Regions from separate parts of the Kitasatospora sp. NPDC088391 genome, predicted to be linked through region 2. Evidence: riboswitches for the same ligand, from Rfam matches in the RefSeq annotation. Region 2 holds a riboswitch; the other holds the start of a gene.
What was found. A riboswitch is a leader RNA that binds a small molecule or an ion and turns the genes downstream of it on or off. The one in region 2 is predicted to bind glycine.
Positions count from the first base shown of each region.

Region 1: linked by a shared signal. The riboswitch ahead of gcvP (aminomethyl-transferring glycine dehydrogenase) and the one ahead of gcvT (glycine cleavage system aminomethyltransferase GcvT) in region 2 are both predicted to bind glycine.

Region 1 is NZ_JBIVNB010000005.1:12,635-22,614, reverse strand. It holds gene ACIQBJ_RS16630 (ATP-binding protein) at 1-828, opposite strand, end outside; gene ACIQBJ_RS16625 (TrmH family RNA methyltransferase) at 880-1,743, opposite strand; gene rplT (50S ribosomal protein L20) at 1,850-2,236, opposite strand; gene rpmI (50S ribosomal protein L35) at 2,342-2,536, opposite strand; gene infC (translation initiation factor IF-3) at 2,668-3,396, opposite strand; gene ACIQBJ_RS16605 (DUF1844 domain-containing protein) at 3,851-4,225, shown strand; gene gcvP (aminomethyl-transferring glycine dehydrogenase) at 4,462-7,332, opposite strand; glycine riboswitch at 7,551-7,657, opposite strand; gene ACIQBJ_RS16595 (PRC and DUF2382 domain-containing protein) at 7,848-9,005, shown strand; gene ACIQBJ_RS16590 (MFS transporter) at 9,171-9,980, shown strand, end outside.
Region 2 is NZ_JBIVNB010000010.1:201,151-211,130, reverse strand. It holds gene ACIQBJ_RS27345 (L-serine ammonia-lyase) at 194-1,561, opposite strand; gene glyA (serine hydroxymethyltransferase) at 1,689-2,957, opposite strand; gene gcvH (glycine cleavage system protein GcvH) at 2,973-3,347, opposite strand; gene gcvT (glycine cleavage system aminomethyltransferase GcvT) at 3,440-4,609, opposite strand; glycine riboswitch at 4,711-4,816, opposite strand; gene ACIQBJ_RS27325 (enhanced serine sensitivity protein SseB C-terminal domain-containing protein) at 5,014-5,781, shown strand; gene ACIQBJ_RS27320 (enhanced serine sensitivity protein SseB C-terminal domain-containing protein) at 5,922-6,782, shown strand; gene ACIQBJ_RS27315 (ABC transporter permease) at 7,168-8,151, shown strand; gene ACIQBJ_RS27310 (ABC transporter substrate-binding protein) at 8,214-9,974, shown strand.

The sequences.
Region 1 (9,980 bases), on a different contig from region 2:
CGGGCCCAGCTCGATCGTCACGGTGCCCTCGCCGTGCCGCACCGCGTTCTCCAGCAGGTTCGCCAGCACCTGGTCGACCTTGTCCGGATCGCCCCACTGCTCGCCCAGCGGCCCCGCCACCCGGATGTCGAACCGCTCCGCCGGGATGCCCGCCGCGACCTTCCCCTCCACGTGCCGGCGCACCGCCGCCGCCAGGTCGAGGCGCTGCCGGCGGATCTCCAGCCGGCCCGCGTCGATCCGCGAGATGTCCAGCAGCTCGGCGATCAGCCGCACCACCCGGTCCGCGTCCGCGTCGACGGTCTCCAGCATCACCCGCTTCTGGCCGTCGTTGAACCGCTCCCACTTCGCCAGCAACGTCGCCGTGAAGCCCTTCACGCTGGTCAGCGGGGAGCGCAGCTCGTGCGCGACGGTGGCGATCAGCTCGGCGTGCGAGCGCTCCGTGCGCCGCCGGGCCTCGGTGCCGCGCAGCGTCACCACCACTTGCCGCACCGGCCCGCCCGGCCGCTCCCGCACGTAGCGGGCGCACACCAGCACCTCGCGGCCGCCCGGCAGCAGCAGGTTCCGCTCGGGCTGCCCGGTGCGCACCGCCAGCCCGCCGTACGGGTCGGTCAGCGCCCACCAGCGGCGGCCGTCCAGGTCCTCCAGCGGCAGCGCGGCCTCCAGCGCGGTGCCGACCGCGTGCCGGGCGGAGCGCCCGGTGAGGCGTTCCGCGGCGCGGTTGAAGACCGTCACCGTGCCGTGCGCGTCCGCGACCACCAGCCCGTCCGGCAGGTCGTCGGGCCCGACCGGCGCACCGTACGGTCCGCCCGGTGCCCCGTTGCCGCCCATGGGTGTCCTCCCCCGCCCGCCCCCTCGCCGGCCCAGGAATCGACCCTAGCGCTATCGGGCCCCGCCGCGACACCCGCCGGGGGAGCGCTGGGCGCGCGCGGAGGCGTACAGGCACACGGCGGCCGCCGTGGCGAGGTTCAGGCTCTCCGCGTGCCCGTGGATGGGGACCCGCACCACCTCGTCCGCCAGCGCGCGGGTCTCCTCGGGCAGGCCCCACGCCTCGTTGCCGAACACCCAGGCGCACGGGCCCTCCAGGGTGCCCTCGTCCAGTTCCTGGTCGAGGTCGCGCTGCCCGGCACCGTCCGCGGCCAGCACCCGCACCCCGGCCGCGCGCAGCCGCGCGACCGCCTCCTCGACCGGCACCCCGGTCGCCACCGGCAGGTGGAACAGGCTGCCCACCGAGGCCCGCACCGCCTTCGGGTTGTACGGGTCGACCGAGGCGTCGGTCAGCACCACGGCGTCGGCCCCGGCCGCGTCCGCGGTCCGCAGCACGGTGCCCGCGTTCCCGGGGTCGCGCACGTGCGCGAGCACGGCGACCAGCTTCGGGCGGGCCGCCAGCACCTGCTCGAACGGGGTGTCGATGAACCGGCACAGCGCCACGATGCCCTGCGGGGTGACGGTGTCGCAGATGTCCGCGACCACCTCCTCGGTCGCGGTCAGCACCGGCAGCCCGGCCTCCCGGGCGGCGGCCACGATCTCCGCGTGCCGCCCGGCGGCCTCCGCCGTCACGTACACCTCGACCACGGCGTGCTCCCCGTCCGGCAGCCGCCCGAACGCCACCGCCTCCCGCACGGCCTGCGGGCCCTCGGCGAGGAAGCGCCGCTCCTTGCCGCGCTGGTTGCGCTTGGCCAGGCGGCGGGCGGCGACGACGCGCGGGGAGCGCAGGGAGGTCAGCAGGGGGGTCTCGGTGCTCATGCTCACGATCTTCGTCACAGGAGGGCGGGTGCGCGATACGCGACGGACCCGCAGGCCGGGCGGCCTGCGGGTCCGGGAGAACAACGCTGCGGTGCGAGCACCTGGGTCAGGCGGCGACCTTGGGGGCGTTGACGTCCTCCGGCAGCGCCTTGCGGGCGACCTCGACCAGGGCCACGAAGGCCACCGAGTCGTTGACCGCGAGGTCGGCCAGCATCTTGCGGTCGATCTCGACGCCCGCGGCCTTCAGGCCCTGGACGAAGCGGTTGTAGGTGATGCCGTTGGCACGGGCAGCGGCGTTGATGCGCTGGATCCAGAGCTGGCGGAAGTCGCCCTTGCGCTTCTTGCGGTCGTTGAAGTTGTAGACCAGCGAGTGGGTGACCTGCTCCTTGGCCTTGCGGTACAGGCGCGAGCGCTGACCGCGGTAGCCGGAGGCCCGCTCGAGGATGACCCGGCGCTTCTTGTGGGCGTTGACTGCCCGCTTGACGCGTGCCACTTGATTACTCCTTGTGTTCGGACCCCGGATCGTGCCGCCGGTCCGTTATTCGATTCGGTCGGTAAGGATCAGCCGGTGCCCGCGACCACGGCCGCGGGCGAGCGATCACTTGCCGAGAAGCTTCTTGATCTTCTTGGCGTCGCCGGGGGCCATCTCGGCGTTGCCGGCCAGCTTGCGGGTCAGCGTCGAGGGCTTGTGCTCAAGCAGGTGGCGACGGCCGGCACGCTCGCGCAGCACCTTCCCGGAGCCAGTGATCTTGAAGCGCTTGCTGGCGCCGCTGTGCGTCTTCTGCTTCGGCATGTCGCCGTATCTCCTCGTCGTCCGTTCCGGCCCGCACCCGGGGGTGCGGGCCGGAACTGGATGGATCTCGTCTCCGGGGCGGTTGCCCCGGAAGCGTTGCCGATCCCGCCCGGTGTCCTGAGCCCTGCGGCTCAGGCGTCCTGGGCGGCCTCGGCGGGCTGCTCGGCCTCGGTGACCTCGGCGGCCTCGGTGACCTCGTCGGTCTCCGCGTCGTCCGCGTCCTCCACGAGCTCGACCGCCTCGGCGGTCTCGTCGAGCTCATCGGCCTCGTCCGCCGCCGGTCCGCGGCCCTGCCGCTCCGCCTTGCGGGCGTCGGCGAGCGCGCGGGCCTCGGCCATGGCTTCGGTCTTCTTCTTGTGCGGGCCGAGAACCATGATCATGTTTCGGCCGTCCTGCTTCGGGGCCGACTCCACGAAGCCCAGGTCCTGGACGTCGTCCGCGAGCCGCTGCAGCAGCCGGAAGCCCAGCTCCGGGCGGGACTGCTCACGACCGCGGAACATGATCGTGATCTTGACCTTGTCACCCTGCTTGAGGAACCGGACGACGTGACCCTTCTTGGTGTCGTAGTCGTGCGGGTCGATCTTCGGCCGGAGCTTCATCTCCTTGATGACCGTGTGCGCCTGGTTCTTGCGCGCCTCACGGGCCTTCATCGCCGACTCGTACTTGAACTTGCCGTAGTCCATGAGCTTGCACACCGGCGGGCGCGCCGTGGCGGCGACCTCGACCAGGTCCAGGTCGTACTCCTGGGCAAGCTCCAGCGCCTTCGCGAGCGGGACGATGCCGACCTGCTCGCCGCTGGGACCGACGAGTCGCACCTCGGGGACGCGGATCCGGTCGTTGATGCGGGGCTCGGTGCTGATGGGGCCTCCTCGGTTGCACCTTTTCCGATGCGACCGTCGGGCGGCGGTCGCACGTAGTGGTTTCGACCACTGGGCGGGGCTTCATTCATGCTCCGCTGCCCGTCGAGGGCACCGAGCGCACGAAAAAAGCCCCGCACGGTACAGGCGGGGCTCCACACGTTCCGGACGCCCTCTCGGGCACCACTGGCGACCGGCGTTCCCTCACGGGCGCCCGTCGCGGACCGGACCCGTCGGCCCTTCGGCCGATCAGGTGGGAGACTGCCGCGGCCGCCCTTCCGGGCCTCCGCGAGGTGGAGCCTCCACTTGCTGGCCGAGCGCTCCGAAGAGTCCCCCGGCCGGTCAGTCTCGAATCATACCAGCGTTCCGGGCCCGACCGGTATTCCGGCCCCTCCCCGCCCGCCTTGTACGCTCCTTCCGTACCGCGCTTTCGCACCAACCCCTCCGGAGTGACACCGTGACCAGCCAGCCCGACCACGCGCCCGAGTCCGACGGGGCCCTCGGCTTCGACGACCTGACCCGCGACATCGCCGAGGTCCCCGCGGTCGAGGTGATCACCACCGTCGCCGTCCACCTGATGAGCGCCGCCGCCGTCAAGTGCGGCCTCGCCGAGGGCGGCGAGGCCGACAAGGACCTCGACGAGGCCCGCAAGCTGATCACCGCCCTGGCCGGCCTGGTCACCGCCGGAGCCCCCGAGATCTCCAACTTCCACGCCGCCCCTCTCCGCGACGGCCTCCGCTCCCTCCAGCTGGCCTTCCGCGAGGCCTCCCTCGTCCCCGACGCCCCCGGCGCCGGCCCCGGCGAGAAGTTCACGGGCCCCGTCTACTCCTGACGCCCCGTCCTCCCGCCCCGCCAGGAGCGCGAGGACCCGCACGCAGCGGAAGCCGCCCGACCGAGGACACTCCCCGGCGGGCGGCTTCTCCGTTCCCCTCCCCCTGGCCGAAGGCGTCTCCCTCCCCGCCCCGCCAGGGGCGCGGGGAACTGCGCGCAGCGGAAGACCCGAAAGCGGAAGCCGCCCACCGGAGGAACATCCCTCGGTGGGCGGCTTCCCCGCTATGCGCCGGGCTCTCAGGCGTCGTACTCGTCCAGCGGCGGGCACGAGCAGACCAGGTTCCGGTCACCGTACGCGCCGTCGATCCGCCGCACCGCCGGCCAGTACTTGTCCGCCGGGTTGACGCCCGCCGGGAAGACCGCCTCCTCGCGGGTGTACGGGTGCGCCCACTCGCCGGCCAGCATCGACGCGGTGTGCGGGGCGTTGCGCAGCGGGTTGTCGTCCGCCGCCCACTCGCCGTTGCCGACCTTCTCGATCTCGCCGCGGATCGCGATCATCGCCTCGCAGAAGCGGTCGATCTCGTGCAGGTCCTCGGACTCGGTCGGCTCGATCATCAGCGTCCCGGCGACCGGGAACGACATGGTCGGCGCGTGGAAGCCGTAGTCGATGAGCCGCTTGGCGATGTCGTCGACGCTGACGCCGGTCTCCTTGCTGAGCGGCCGCAGGTCGATGATGCACTCGTGCGCGACCAGCCCGCCGGGGCCGGTGTAGAGCACGGGGTAGTGCGGGGCCAGCCGCTTGGCGATGTAGTTGGCGTTCAGCACGGCGACCTGGGTGGCGCGCTTGAGGCCCTCGCCGCCCATCAGCCGGACGTACGACCAGGAGATCGGCAGGATCGCCGCCGAGCCCCAGGGCGCGGCCGAGATCGGGCCGACACCGGTCGCGGGGCCGGCCTCGGCCTGCAGCGGGTGGTTGGGCAGGTACGGCGCGAGGTGCGCGCGCACCGCGACCGGGCCGACGCCGGGGCCGCCGCCGCCGTGCGGGATGCAGAAGGTCTTGTGCAGGTTCAGGTGCGAGACGTCCGCGCCGAACTTGCCGGGCTTGGCGAGGCCGACCAGCGCGTTCAGGTTGGCGCCGTCGACGTACACCTGACCGCCGGCCTCGTGGACGAGCGCGCAGATCTGGGTGATCTCGGTCTCGAACACGCCGTGCGTGGACGGGTAGGTGACCATCAGGACGGCCAGCTGCTCGCCGTGCTGGGCGATCTTCGCCTTCAGGTCCTCGACGTCCACGTCGCCGTCGGTGAGGGTCTTGACGACCACCACCCGCATGCCGGCCATCGCCGCCGAGGCCGCGTTGGTGCCGTGCGCGGAGGACGGGATCAGGCAGACGTCGCGCTGGGTGTCGCCGTTCGCCCGGTGGTACGCGCGGACGGCCAGCAGGCCGGCCAGCTCGCCCTGCGAGCCGGCGTTCGGCTGGATCGAGACGGCGTCGTAGCCGGTGACCTCGACCAGCTGCTGCTCCAGCCCGCGGATCAGGGTCAGGTAGCCCTCGGCCTGGTCGACCGGCGCGAACGGGTGCAGCTGGCCGAACTCGGGCCAGGTGACCGGCTCCATCTCGGTGGTCGCGTTGAGCTTCATGGTGCAGGAGCCCAGCGGGATCATGCCGCGGTCGAGCGCGTAGTCGCGGTCGGAGAGGCGGCGCAGGTAGCGCAGCATCGCGGTCTCGGAGCGGTGGCTGTGGAAGACCGGGTGGGTGAGGTACTCGTCCTCGCGCAGCAGCGCGACGGGCAGCGCGTCGGCGTCCTCGGCGATCTCGGCGGTGACGCCGAAGGCGGCGAACACGGCGGCCAGGTGCTCGCGGGTGGTGGTCTCGTCGCAGGAGACCGAGACCCGGTCGCCGTCGACCCGGAACACGTTGACGCCGCCGGCCAGCGCCGCGGCGACGACCTCGTCGGCCCGGCCCGGCACCACGGCGGTGACGGTGTCGAAGAACGCGTCGTGGGCGAGCTCGACGCCGCCCGCGCGCAGGCCGGCGGCGAGCGCGGCGGCGTAGCGGTGGGTGCGGCGGGCGATGTCGGCGAGGCCGTCGGGGCCGTGGTAGACGGCGTACATCGAGGCCATCACGGCGAGCAGCACCTGCGCGGTGCAGATGTTGGAGGTGGCCTTCTCGCGGCGGATGTGCTGCTCGCGGGTCTGCAGGGCGAGCCGGTAGGCGCGGTTGCCGTCGGCGTCGACCGAGACGCCGACCAGGCGGCCGGGCAGGTTGCGGGCGTACGCGGCGCGGACGGCCAGGTAGCCGGCGTGCGGGCCGCCGAAGCCCATCGGGACGCCGAAGCGCTGCGAGGTGCCGCAGGCGATGTCGGCGCCGAGCTCGCCGGGCGAGCGCAGCAGGGTGAGGGCGAGCAGGTCGGCGGCGACGGCGACGATCGCGCCGAGCTCGTGCGCCTGGTCGATGACGGGCTTGATCTCGCGCACCGCGCCGGACGCGCCGGGGTACTGGAGCAGCACGCCGAAGACGCCGCGCTCGGCGATCTCGGCGGGGATGCCGTCGCTCAGGTCGGCGACCACGACCTCGACGCCGGTCGGTTCGGCACGGGTCTGGATCACCGCGACGGTCTGCGGCAGGGTGTCGGCGTCGACCAGGAAGACGCCGCCCTTGACCTTGGTGACGCGCCGGGCCAGGGACATCGCCTCGGCGGCGGCGGTGCCCTCGTCGAGCAGCGAGGAGCCGGAGGTGTCCAGGCCGGTCAGGTCGGCGACCGCGGTCTGGAAGTTGAGCAGCGCCTCCAGGCGGCCCTGGGAGATCTCCGGCTGGTACGGGGTGTAGGCGGTGTACCAGGCCGGGTTCTCCAGCACGTTGCGGAGGATCACCGGCGGGGTGAAGGTGCCGTAGTAGCCGAGGCCGATCATCGAGGTGAGGACCTGGTTGCGGTCGGCCAGCTCGCGCAGCTCGGCGAGGACCTGGGCCTCGCTGCGGCCGGCGGGCAGGCCGAGCGCGGTGAGGCTGCGGATGGCGTCGGGGACGGCCGCCGCGGACAGCTCGTCCAGCGAGCTGTGGCCGATGTGGGCCAGCATCTTCTGCTGGGCGTCGCTGTCGGGACCGATGTGGCGGTGCTCGAAGGGGCTGGCCTGCTCAAGGTCGCTGAGCGTCGGCTGGGCGTTCATGGGGGTCGGGCCTCCTGGTCGCGGACCGGCGGTGGTACGCACGCGGTCGGCGGCCGTGGGAGCGCCTGGGCGTACGAACCCGTCAGCCTCCCCCTCTGTCATCGGTACCTGAGAGCTTCGCGCGCCCGGGTGGTGGCCCGGTCGGCTTGCACCGTCGGCGAGGGTGGGGCCCGGTGGCAATCGGTGCCGACGGTCCTGCCCTGCTTTCCAGAGTGACCTGGTCCCGTTCGGTACGGATGCCTGAGAGATTCCGGGGAGGGGTTGCTCCTTCGGCGCCCCGCATCCCCCCTGTTCGGCGGGGTCGGGACTCTCCCGAGCGGGCTCGGCGGTCGCCTCCGAGGTTACCAGCGCGGGCCTTCCGGTTCACCGGTCCGGCCCTGTGATCTGCCCCGGACGGCGGCTTCCGGAGTGCCACCGTCCGTTACGTGCCGTTTGGTGTGGAGTGGCGGTCCGGCACGCTCCTCCGGCCGCCCCTTCTCACGGCCCATCGAGGAGCAGCAGGACTGGAGGACAGCGTGCAGACCGATATCGATCCGCGCGACCTGATCGGACACAAGGCGGTCGACCGGAACGGTGACAAGATCGGCACGGTCGACGAGGTGTACCTGGACGACGCCACCGGCGAACCGGAGTGGGCGGCCGTCCGCACGGGGATCTTCGGCCGGGACGCCTTCGTCCCGCTGACCACCAGCGAGTTCGCGGGCGACGAGTTGCGCGTCCCCTACGACAAGTCGCTGATCAAGGAGTCCCCGGACTTCGGGGTGGGGCAGCACCTCTCCCCCGCGCAGGAGCTGCAGTTGTACCGCTACTACGGGCTGGACACCGGCGGCGCGGACGCCGGGTCGGCACCCGAGGGCCCGACGGCGGCGAAGGCCGCGGCCGGCACCGCGGCGGCCGGCGGCGCGAAGGAGCACCCGGCGGAGGCGACCGCCCCGGCCCGCGACCGGGACTTCGGCACCGTCGCCACCGACCGCCCGGCCGCGGCCGCGGCCCCGGTCTCGACCCCGGCACCGGCCCAGACACCGGAACCGGCACCGACGGCGGGCGGCACCAACACCGTCGCCACCCCGGCCGCCGCCTTCACCGCGGCGAAGGCCGGCGCCGACAAGCAGCCCCAGGACCGGTCGGCCCCCGCCGCCCAGCAGCGCCCCGCCTCGGTGGAGCCGACCGCGCCGGTGGAGATCACCTGCCGGGAGGAGCGGATCGACATCACCACCGAGTGGCACGCGGTGGGCACCACCCGGCTGCGCAAGTACGTGACCACCGAGCAGGTGGAGCGCCGGGTGCCGGTGGTGCGCGAGCGGGTCCGGGTGGAGCGCATCCCGGTGTCGGACGCGGAGCGGGCGGCGCTGACCGACCAGGAGATCGCCGAGGCGGTCGAGGAGGTCACGCTGCGCGAGGAGCGCCCGGTGGTGCGCAAGTACCTGGCGCCGATCGAGCGGGTCCGGCTGGTGGTGGAGCGGTACACCGAGGAGGAGGTGGTCCGCGAGGAGCTGCGCCGCGAGCAGGTGGAGGTGCACGACGCCGCGATGGACACCGACGCCGCGGCCCCGCAGCGGCACCAGCCGTGGAACGCGCAGCCGCAGTCGCCGACGGCGGCCCGGACGCAGCCGGCGCCGGCGAACGGCAACGGCGGCGAGCACGCCCGGCCGGAGCCGCTGCGCTCGGCCTGACGGGTCGACACCCCCCCCGGCCCCGGTCCGCCTCGGCGGGCCGGGGCCGGGGACTTTGCCAAAGCTTCACCATTAGATATTTGACAGACTGAAGCATCTCCCGACATCGTTACTTCAGTTCATGCACTATCGCCTGTCTGAAGCAACGTTTCCGGAGGAGTCCCCGTGAGTGAGGCACCACAGCCCACCGCCACGGCCGCCAAGCCCACCAGCGCCCGGGTCCTGCCCGCCCTGATCCTCGCCATGCTGGCCTTCAGCGTGGTGCAGACCGCGGTCGTCCCGATCCTGCCCGGCCTGGCCCGCGAGCTGGACGTCTCCGGCTCCACCGTCACCTGGCTGATGACGGCGAACCTGCTCTCCGCGGCCGTCCTCACCCCGCTGCTCGGCCGCTTCGGCGACCTGCGCGGACGCAAGCCGATGCTGCTGGTCTCGCTGGCCGGCCTGGTACTCGGCTCCGCCCTCGCGGTGAGCACCCACTCCTTCACCTGGCTGGTCGTCGCCCGCGTCCTGCAGGGCGCCGGCGGCGGCGTGCTGCCGCTGGCCATCAGCATCGTCCGCGACGAGCTGCCCAAGCAGAAGGTCACCGGCGGCGTCGCCGCCATCTCCGCCTCCATGGGCGTCGGCTCCGGCCTCGGTCTGGTCGCCACCGGCCTGCTGCTGGAGCACTGGAGCTACAAGTCGATCTTCTGGATGGGCCTGGTCTTCGGCCTGATCGCGGTCGCCCTGGTGGTCCTCCGGGTGCCCGCCGACCCGGTCGTCGACAAGGAGGGCGGCGCCGACCCGCTCGGCGCGCTCACCCTGGCCGGCTGGCTCTCCGCCCTGCTGATCGCCGTCAGCCAGGGCAACCACTGGGGCTGGACGTCCAACCGCACCCTCGGCCTGTTCGCCGTCGCCGCCGTGGTCGCCCTGCTCTGGATCGTGGTCGAGTCCAAGGTCGCCCACCCGCTGGTCGACCTGTCGATGATGGCCCGCCCC
Region 2 (9,980 bases):
GTGAACTGAGCCACAGACCTTGCTTTCGGTTTTACCCGCCACCCAAATCATGCGATAGTCATGCACGTCGGGCACAACAACCCGACCACCCCACCCGCGGCGCGCACCCCCCAGGCCGCCGGGTGACGCGCAGGGGCCCCGGACCGCGACACCGCGGACAGGGGCCCCGCACCGTTTTCGGGGGAGTGCGCCGTCAGCACTCGATGACGTTGACGGCGAGGCCGCCGCGGCTGGTCTCCTTGTACTTGATCTTCATGTCGGCGCCGGTCTCCTTCATGGTCTTGATGGCCTTGTCGAGGGAGACGTGGTGGCGGCCGTCGCCGCGGAGGGCCATCCGGGCGGCGGTGACGGCCTTGACGGAGGCCATGCCGTTGCGTTCGATGCAGGGGATCTGGACCAGGCCGCCGACCGGGTCGCAGGTGAGGCCGAGGTTGTGCTCGATGCCGATCTCGGCGGCGTTCTCGACCTGCTCGGGGGAGCCGCCGAGGACCTCGGCGAGGCCGCCGGCGGCCATCGAGCAGGCGGAGCCGACCTCGCCCTGGCAGCCGACCTCGGCGCCGGAGATGGAGGCGTTCTCCTTGAAGAGCATGCCGATCGCGCCCGCGGCGAGCAGGAAGCGGACGATGCCGTCCTCGTCCGCGCCGGGGATGAAGTTGAGGTAGTAGTGCAGGACGGCGGGGATGATGCCGGCCGCGCCGTTGGTGGGGGCGGTGACCACCCGGCGGCCGGAGGCGTTCTCCTCGTTGACGGCCATCGCGTAGAGGGTGACCCACTCCATCGCGTTGCCCGGGCCGATGCCCTCGGCGCGCAGCGCGCGGGCCGCGCTGGCGGCGCGGCGGCGGACCTTGAGGCCGCCGGGGAGGATGCCCTCGCGGGCCATGCCGGCCGCGACGCACTCCTTCATGACGGCCCAGATCTCCAGCAGCCCGGTCCGGATCTCGGCCTCGGTGCGCCACGCCTTCTCGTTCTCCAGCATCAGGCCGGAGATGGACAGGCCGGTCTCCCGGGTGAGGCGGAGCAGCTCCTCGCCGGTGCGGAAGGGGTAGCGCAGCGCGGTGTCGTCGGGCTTGACCCGGGCCTCGCCGATGGCGTCCTCGTCGACGACGAAGCCGCCGCCGACGGAGTAGTAGGTCTTGGCGAGCAGTTCGCCGCCGTCGGCGGCGTACGCCCACAGGGTCATGCCGTTGGCGTGGTACGGGAGGGCCTTGCGGCGGTGCAGCACCAGGTCGGTGTCGGGGTCGAACGGGATCTCGTGCCGACCGAGCAGGCCGATCCGCTTCTCGGCGCGGATGCGGTCCACGTCGCCGTCGGCGAGTTCCACGTCGACGGTGCGCGGCGAGTGGCCGGCGAGGCCGAGCAGGACGGCCTTGGGGGTGCCGTGGCCGTGCCCGGTGGCGCCGAGCGAGCCGTACAGTTCGGCGCGGACCGAGGAGACCCGGTCGAGCAGGCCTTCGGAGTTGAGGCGGCGGGCGAACATCCGGGCGGCCCGCATCGGGCCGACGGTGTGCGAGGAAGACGGCCCGATGCCGATGGAGAAGAGGTCGAAGACGCTGAGGGCCACGGGGTGACGTCCTTGTCGGGTCTCGTGGAGTGGCCCGTCCGGTGGGACGGGAGCGGGGCATGGAACGGGGCACCGCACTCACTGTCCAGTGTGCGCGGTGCCCCGGGACCACCCGAAGGGGGTGGGGTTACAGCTCGGGGTAGAGCGGGTGCTTCGCGGCCAGGGCGGAGACCCGGGCCTTCAGCGCCTCGGCCTTGGCCTCGTCGAAGCCCGGGAGCAGGGCCTCGGCGATGACGTCGGCGACCTCGCGGAAGTCCTCGGCGCCGAAGCCGCGGGTGGCCAGCGCCGGGGTGCCGATCCGCAGGCCGGAGGTGACCATCGGCGGGCGCGGGTCGTTCGGGACGGCGTTCCGGTTGACCGTGATGCCGACCTCGTGCAGGCGGTCCTCGGCGTCCTGGCCGTTCAGCTCGCTGTTGCGCAGGTCGACCAGGACCAGGTGCACGTCGGTGCCGCCGGAGAGGACGGAGACGCCGGAGGCGGCCACGTCGTCCTTGAGCAGGCGCTCGGCGAGGATCTTCGCGCCGTCCAGGGTGCGCTGCTGGCGCTCCTTGAACTCCTCGGAGGCGGCGACCTTGAACGCGACGGCCTTGGCGGCGATCACGTGCTCCAGCGGACCGCCCTGCTGGCCGGGGAAGACCGCGGAGTTGATCTTCTTGGCCCACTCGGCCTTGGAGAGGATGACGCCGCCGCGCGGGCCGCCCAGGGTCTTGTGCGTGGTGGTGGTGACCACGTCCGCGTACGGCACCGGGGAGGGGTGCAGACCGGCGGCGACCAGGCCGGCGAAGTGCGCCATGTCGACCATCAGCAGGGCGCCGACCTCGTCCGCGACGCGGCGGAACGCGGCGAAGTCCAGCTGGCGGGGGTAGGCGGACCAGCCGGCGATGATCAGCTTGGGCTGGTGCTCCTTGGCGAGGCGCTCGACCTCGGCCATGTCGACCTGGCCGGTCTTCTCGTCCACGTGGTAGGCGGCCACGTTGTAGAGCTTGCCGGAGAAGTTGATCTTCATGCCGTGGGTCAGGTGACCGCCGTGGGCCAGGTTCAGGCCCAGGATGGTGTCGCCCGGCTGGATCAGCGCGAACATCGCGGCGGCGTTGGCCTGCGCGCCGGAGTGCGGCTGGACGTTGGCGTGCTCGGCGCCGAACAGGTCCTTGATCCGGTCGATGGCGATCTGCTCGACCACGTCGACGTGCTCGCAGCCGCCGTAGTAGCGGCGGCCGGGGTAGCCCTCGGCGTACTTGTTGGTGAGCACCGAGCCCTGGGCCTCCATGACCGCCACCGGGGCGAAGTTCTCGGAGGCGATCATTTCCAGGGTGGTCTGCTGGCGGTGCAGCTCGGCGTCGACCGCGGCGGCGATCTCCGGGTCGAGCGCGTGGAGGGACTGGTTGAGAACCGTCATGAGGGGGTCTCCCGGTCAGGCGCCGGTGAAGGCGGTGTAGCCGTCGGCGTCGAGCAGCTCGTCGGTCGCCTCGACCCGGACCTTGAACAGCCAACCGCCCTCGAAGGGCTCCGAGTTGACCAGGGCCGGCTCGTCGATGACGGCCTGGTTGACCTCGGTGACCTCGCCGGTGGCGGGGGAGTAGAGGTCGCTGACCGACTTGGTGGACTCGAGCTCGCCACAGGTCTCACCCGCGGTGACGGTGTCACCGACCTCGGGGAGCTGGACGTACACGATGTCACCGAGGGCGTCGGCCGCGTGCGCGGTGATGCCGACCGTGGACACCCCGTCCACGGCGGCGGTCAGCCACTCGTGCTCCTTGGTGTACTGCAGGTGCGTGGGGTTGCTCATGACGTCATTCTCCAGGATCGCGGGAGGGGAGGGCGCGGCCGTCCGCTGGGCGGACGAACCGGAAAAGGACTGCTCTGGGGGCTGACGGGGGGTCAGCGGGCGCGCTTGTAGAACGGCAGCGCGACGACCTGGACCGGCTCGGCCTTGCCGCGGACGTCGACCGCGACGGTGCTGCCCGGCTCGGCGTGCGCGGCGTCCACGTACGCGATCGCGATCGGCTTGCCCAGCGTCGGGGACGGCGAGCCGGAGGTGATCCGGCCGATCACGGCGCCCTCGGCGTCCACCACGGAGTACTCGGCGCGCGGGACGCGCTTGCCCTCGGAGACCAGACCGACCAGCTTGCGCGGCGGGTTGGCCTCGGCCGCGGCGGCGGCCTCCTCCAGGGCCTTGCGGCCGACGAAGGCGCCGTCGTTGGTGGTCTTGTCGAAGCGCACCACCCGGCCCAGGCCGGCGTCGAACGGGGTCAGCCCGGTGGACAGCTCGTGCCCGTACAGCGGCATGCCGGCCTCCAGGCGCAGCGTGTCGCGGCAGGACAGGCCGCACGGGACCAGGCCCTCGGCGGTGCCGGCCTCGGAGAGCGCGGTCCACAGGTGCGCGGCGTCGGCGGGGGCGCAGAACACCTCGAAGCCGTCCTCGCCGGTGTAGCCGGTGCGGGCCAGCCAGACCTGGCGGTCGGCCACGGTGGCGGGCAGCAGGGCGTAGTACTTCAGGCCGGGCAGGTCGGCGTCGGTCAGCTTGGCCAGGATGCCGTTCGCCTCCGGGCCCTGGACGGCGAGCAGCGCGTAGGCGTCCCGGTCGTCGCGGACCACGGCGTCGAAGCCGGCCGCGCGCTCGGTCAGCGCGTCCAGCACCACCTGGGCGTTGGAGGCGTTGGCGACCACCAGGTACTCGTCCTCGGCGGTGCGGTAGACGATCAGGTCGTCCAGGATGCCGCCGTCCTCGCGGCAGATCATCGTGTAGCGGGCGCGCAGCACGCCGAGCGCGGAGATGAAGCCGACCAGGGCGTGGTCGAGCAGCTCGCCCGCCTGCGGGCCGGAGACGGTGATCTCGCCCATGTGCGAGAGGTCGAACAGCCCGGCCCGGGTGCGGACCGCGAGGTGCTCCTCGCGCTCGCTGCCGTAGCGCAGCGGCATGTCCCAGCCGGCGAAGTCGGTCATGGTGGCGCCGAGCGAGCGGTGCAGCGCGTCGAGCGCGGTCAGGCGGAGGGACACGACAGGACTCCCGGGATCTGGAAACGGGCAGGCTGGGGCGGGTCTCCCCATCTGTCGTCGAACCTGAGAGCTTCACCGCCTCCTGAACAAGGTAGGGCGGCTTGCACCGTGGGTGGGCGCACGGCGCGGCCGTGTCCACTTTCCAGATCTGCCTCGCCCACGCGGTAGGGGTGCCTGAGAGATTCCGGGGAGGACTTGCTCCTTCGGCGCCGGTCGCGGCCTGTGGACAGGCCGTTCCGGCTCTCCCGCGCGGGTTCGAGCGGCCGGTATGAAGTTTGGGCGGGCCCATCATGGCATGCCGCGGGCCGCTCGCGGGAGAGGGGTCGGGCCGCGCCCCGGGGGTACACCTGCGACCGGCCCCCCGCCGGGCCGCCGGGCGCCCCGGTGCCGCGGGTGCCGCGGGGCACCCGCCCGCGCCGCTAATCTGGGCGCAACCGCGGATGTGGAGGGGCGAGATGGGGTTCCCGCTGGGGCAGGTGCCGGAGGGCGGGGCCTGGCCGGCCAACGAGCTGGAGCAGGTGCTGACGGCGGCGCTCGGCGACCCCGGGGCGACGCCCCGGGTGATCGAGGTGCTGGCCCGCAGCCAGGTGTGGGTCCCGCTGCCGTCCGGCGCCGACCCGCAGTCCGGCGCGCTCGACCTGCCGACCCTGGAACTGGCCGGCGCCCCCTACGTGCCGGTGTACTCCTCGCAGGAGCAGTTCCTCCAACACTGCCCGGGACTGCCGTTCGCGATCGCCCCGATGTGGGAGTTCGCCCGCGGCCTGCCGCTGGGCATCGGCGTCGCGGTCAACCCGGAGGCGCCGGTGGGCATCCCGGTGCCGCCGGAGGGCGTGGGCGAGCTGCGGCGCGGGCCGCGCGGCCAGGAGTGGGAGGCGCAGGGCGTCACCGAGGGGGCCCGGGTGGCGCTCAAGGAGCCCGAGCCGCACCAGGAGCCGTTCGCCTTCCTGGCCGCCGCCACTGGCGAACTCGCCGCGCTGCCGGGCGTGCTGACGGCCCGTCGGGCGCTGGCGAAGGTCGAGGGCGAGGCCACCCTGCTGTACGTCGCCGTGCAGCTCGACCCGGCCGCCCCCGCCGACCCCGGCGAGGTCAACCTGGCGCTCGGCCGGGCGCTCGGAACCGCGGCGCCCTCGTGGGGCGTCCACCTGGTGCTGCTCGACCTGGTCGCCGACCCGGTGGTGGACTGGCTGCTCGGCCGGGTGCAGCCCTTCTACGTGCGGCCCTGAGCCGACGGGCCCGGGCCGCCCCGCGGGGGCCGCACGGGGGACGCGGCATGACGGCTGTCGGGCCCGCCCCATAGGGTTGCCCCGGCCCACCGAGCGCGGTGGACCGGGCGGGCGAGGAAGACGAGAGACGAGGCGGCGACGTGGCGGGAGCAGCCGGCGACCCGGGCGCGATCGAGCGCGCCCTCGCAGCGGTCGCACCGGAGCGCTGGGAGGCGTACGAGGGGCTGTTGCGCGCCCTCGCGGGCGGGCAGGTCTGGATGCTGCTCTGGCACGGCAGCCCCGGCAGCCCGGACGCCCAGTACGGGAACATGGACGTCGGCGGCCACGGCTACGCCCCCTGCGTCACCTCGCCGGACCAACTGGCCGCCTGCGGCTGGTCGCGCGGCCACGAGGTGGTCTCCGGGCCGGAGATCGCCGCCTCGCTGTACCGCTCCCGCTGGGGCCTGTGGCTGGACCCGCACCGCCCCGGCGGCGGGGTCGGCGTGCCCTGGGCCGACCTGCGGCGGATCGCGGTCGGGCTGGACCTGCTGCCGGCCGGGCCGCTGCGGATCTCCGAACCGGCCGGTCGGGCACCGCAGTTCTTCACCGTGCTGGAGCAGCAGGCCCCCGAGGTGCGGCCGCTGCGCTCGCTGCGGCGGGCCTGGGTGCAGCCGGTGCTCGGCGAGCCCTACCTGGCGGTCGGGCTGGACCTGTACGACACCTCGCCGCCCGCGGTCGAGGCGGCCCGGGCGCTGGTGCAGCGCGCTGCCGCGCAGGCCCCCGAGGGGCCGGCCGTCTCCACCGTGATGCTGGCCGACGAGTTCGACCCGGTGGCGATGTGGATGTGGGCCAACGCCCGCCCGTTCTTCGACCGGCAGGGCGCGCCGCACGGGGCGCCGCAGGGCGGTCCGCACGGGGGTCCGCAGCCCTACCCGACCGGCTTCGGTTACGGAGCGCAACCGCCCGCCGGGCCGGCCCAGGGCTGGCCGCAGGCTCCCTGGCCGGGCTACGGGGGCCGTTGACCATACCCCCTGACGGACCGTTCGAAAACCCCCGATCCGGCTGCTTCCGCAGCCGGCGGGGGTTTTTCGTCACCCCGGTGTCTACGCGCGGAGCACCCGGAACACCTGGCGTTATCCCGCCAGTGGCGGGGTGTCGTCACGGGGCCTCTTGACGGACATGTAACAGCTGTGTGAAGAGCGATATGCGCAGTGAGTGATCTTGCATGCCCACAGATCACAGTTAGGCATCCTTCCCGAACACGGTCTTCCGCCGGGTGCTCCCCATGACAGAGAGTGCTGCGCAACCCGCCTGATGGTTATCCCGCACGAACTTCTGCACCGCCGACCGGTGTTGCGGTACCACCACCCGAGGCCGCCACCGTCGGCGAGGGGAACGAACTGACCCATGACCACACCCACCGAGACCGCCGGCCCCGCCGCCGGTGAGGCCGCCACCGCGGCCAAGCAGATCGAGGGCCGCTCCCTCGGCCGGATCGCCTGGACGCGCTTCAAGCGCGACAAGATCGCCGTCGCCGGCGGCGTGGTGGTGATCCTGCTGGTGCTGCTCGCGGTGCTGGCCAAGCCGATCGAGGCCGTCTTCGGGCTCGACCCGAACGAGTTCCACCAGGACCTGCTGGACGCCAACCTCGGCGGCATCCCGCCCGGCGACTTCGGCGGCATGAGCTGGGACCACCCGCTCGGCATCGACGTCCAGTACGGCCGCGACATCATGACCCGGATCATCGAGGGCTCCTGGGTGTCGCTGCTGGTCGCGTTCGGCGCCACGGTGCTGTCCAACGTGATCGGCACCGTGCTCGGCATCGTGGCCGGCTACTACGGCGGCCGGGTGGACGCCGTGATCAGCCGGCTGATGGACATGTTCCTGGCCTTCCCGCTGCTGCTCTTCGCGATCGCCATCTCGGCCTCGCTCAAGGACGGCGCCTTCGGCCTGCACGGGACCTCGCTGCACATCGCGGTGCTGGTCTTCGTGATCGGCTTCTTCAACTGGCCCTACATGGGCCGGATCGTGCGCGGCCAGACCCTCTCGCTGCGCGAGCGCGAGTTCGTCTTCGCGGCCCGCAGCCTGGGCGCCCGGACGCCGTTCATCCTGTTCAAGGAGCTGCTGCCGAACCTGGTCGGCCCGATCCTGGTCTACTCGACCCTGCTGATCCCGACCAACATCCTCTTCGAGGCCGGCCTGAGCTTCCTCGGCGTCGGCGTCGAGCCTCCGCAGGCCTCCTGGGGCGGCATGCTGGCGACCGCGATCGACTACTACCAGGTGGACCCGCAGTACATGCTCGTCCCCGGCCTGGCGATCTTCATCACGGTACTGGCCTTCAACCTGCTGGGCGACGGGCTGCGAGACGCCCTCGACCCCAAGAACAACTGACCTCGGGTCAGGATTCCACCGCCACACCCGCGTTCCTACCGTCCAAGGGGTTGATCTCTCCCATGCGCAGGTCCCGTATCACCGTGCTGACCGCGCTCGCCGCGGCCACCGCGCTGGCGCTCACCGGCTGCTCCAGCAGCAAGGGCGGCAGCGGTGACTCCGGTGGCGACAAGGCCGCCGGTGCCAACGCCGCGACCAAGGCCGTCGTGAACGTCTCGGACAAGAAGGGCGGCACGGTTGTCTACGAGCACTCCGACGTGCCGGACTCCTTCGACCCGGGCAACACGTACTACGCGTACATGTACAACTTCTCGCGCCTGTACGGCCGTCCGCTGACCACCTTCAACCCGGCCGCCGGCGAGGAGGCGAACAAGCTCGTCCCCGACCTGGCCGAGTCGCTGGGCAAGGTCAGCACCGACGGTCTGACCTGGACCTACAAGCTGCGCGCGGGCCTGAAGTACGACGACGGCACCGCGATCACCTCGAAGGACGTCAAGTACGCGGTCGAGCGCTCCAACTTCGCGCCGGACGTGCTGTCCAACGGCCCGACCTACTTCCACGACCTGCTGGTCGACAACCCGGAGCCGTACCAGGGCCCGTACAAGGACAAGACCGGCGACCTGAAGTCGATCGAGACCCCGGACGACACCACCATCGTCTTCCACCTGAAGCAGCCGTTCGCGGACTTCGACTACCTGGTCTCCGCCCCGCAGACCGTCCCGGTCCCGCAGGCCAAGGACACCGGCGCGGACTACGTGAAGCACATCGTCTCCTCCGGCTCCTACAAGTTCCAGAGCTACGAGGACGGCAAGGAGGTCGTGCTCGTCCCGAACACCAACTGGGACCCGAAGAGCGACCCGATCCGCAAGCAGCTCGCGGACAAGATCCAGGTCAAGCTGAAGATCGCGCAGGCGACCATCGACCAGGACCTGCTGGCCGGCAACGCCCAGGTCGACCTGGCCGGCAAGGGCGTCGACCCGCAGACCCAGGCCAAGATCCTGCAGGACCCGAAGCTGAAGGCCGCGACCGACAACGCCTACGGCGGCCGCCTGGTCTACACCGCGATCAACACCCAGGTCGCGCCGTTCGACAACATCGACTGCCGCAAGGCCGTCCAGTACGCGATCGACAAGGTCTCGGTGCAGACCGCGATCGGCGGCCCGATCCGCGGCGACATCGCCTCCACCGTGCTGCCCCCGGACATCCCGGGCCACCAGGACTTCAACCTGTACCAGACCGCCGGCAACAAGGCGGACGAGGCCAAGGCCAAGGACGCCCTGAAGGCGTGCGGCAAGCCCGACGGCTTCAAGACCACCATCATGGCCCGCCAGGACCGCGCCACCGAGGTCGCCTCGGCCACCGCCGTCCAGGCCGCCCTGCAGAAGGTCGGCATCACCGTCGACATCCAGCAGTTCCCGCAGGGCAAGTACTTCTCGGACTTCGCGGGTGTTCCGGCGTACAACAAGGAGCACAACATCGGCCTGATGATGATGCAGTGGGGCTCCGACTGGCCGACCGGCTACGGCTTCCTGCAGCAGGTCGTCGACGGCAACGCGATCAAGAAGTCCGGCAACACCAACCTGTCCGAGCTGAACGACCCGGCGATCAACAAGCTGCTCTCCGACGCGATCGCCAACCCGGACCGCGCGGCCCGCGAGAAGATCTACGCCGAGATCGACAAGAAGACCATGGAGGCCGCGGTCATCGTCCCGCTGACCTACTACAAGGTCTTCCTGTACCGCCCGGCGTCCGCCACCAACATGGGCACCACCCCCGCCTTCTCGGGTGAGTACGACTACCTGAACATCGGCGTCTCCAAGTAAGGCCCT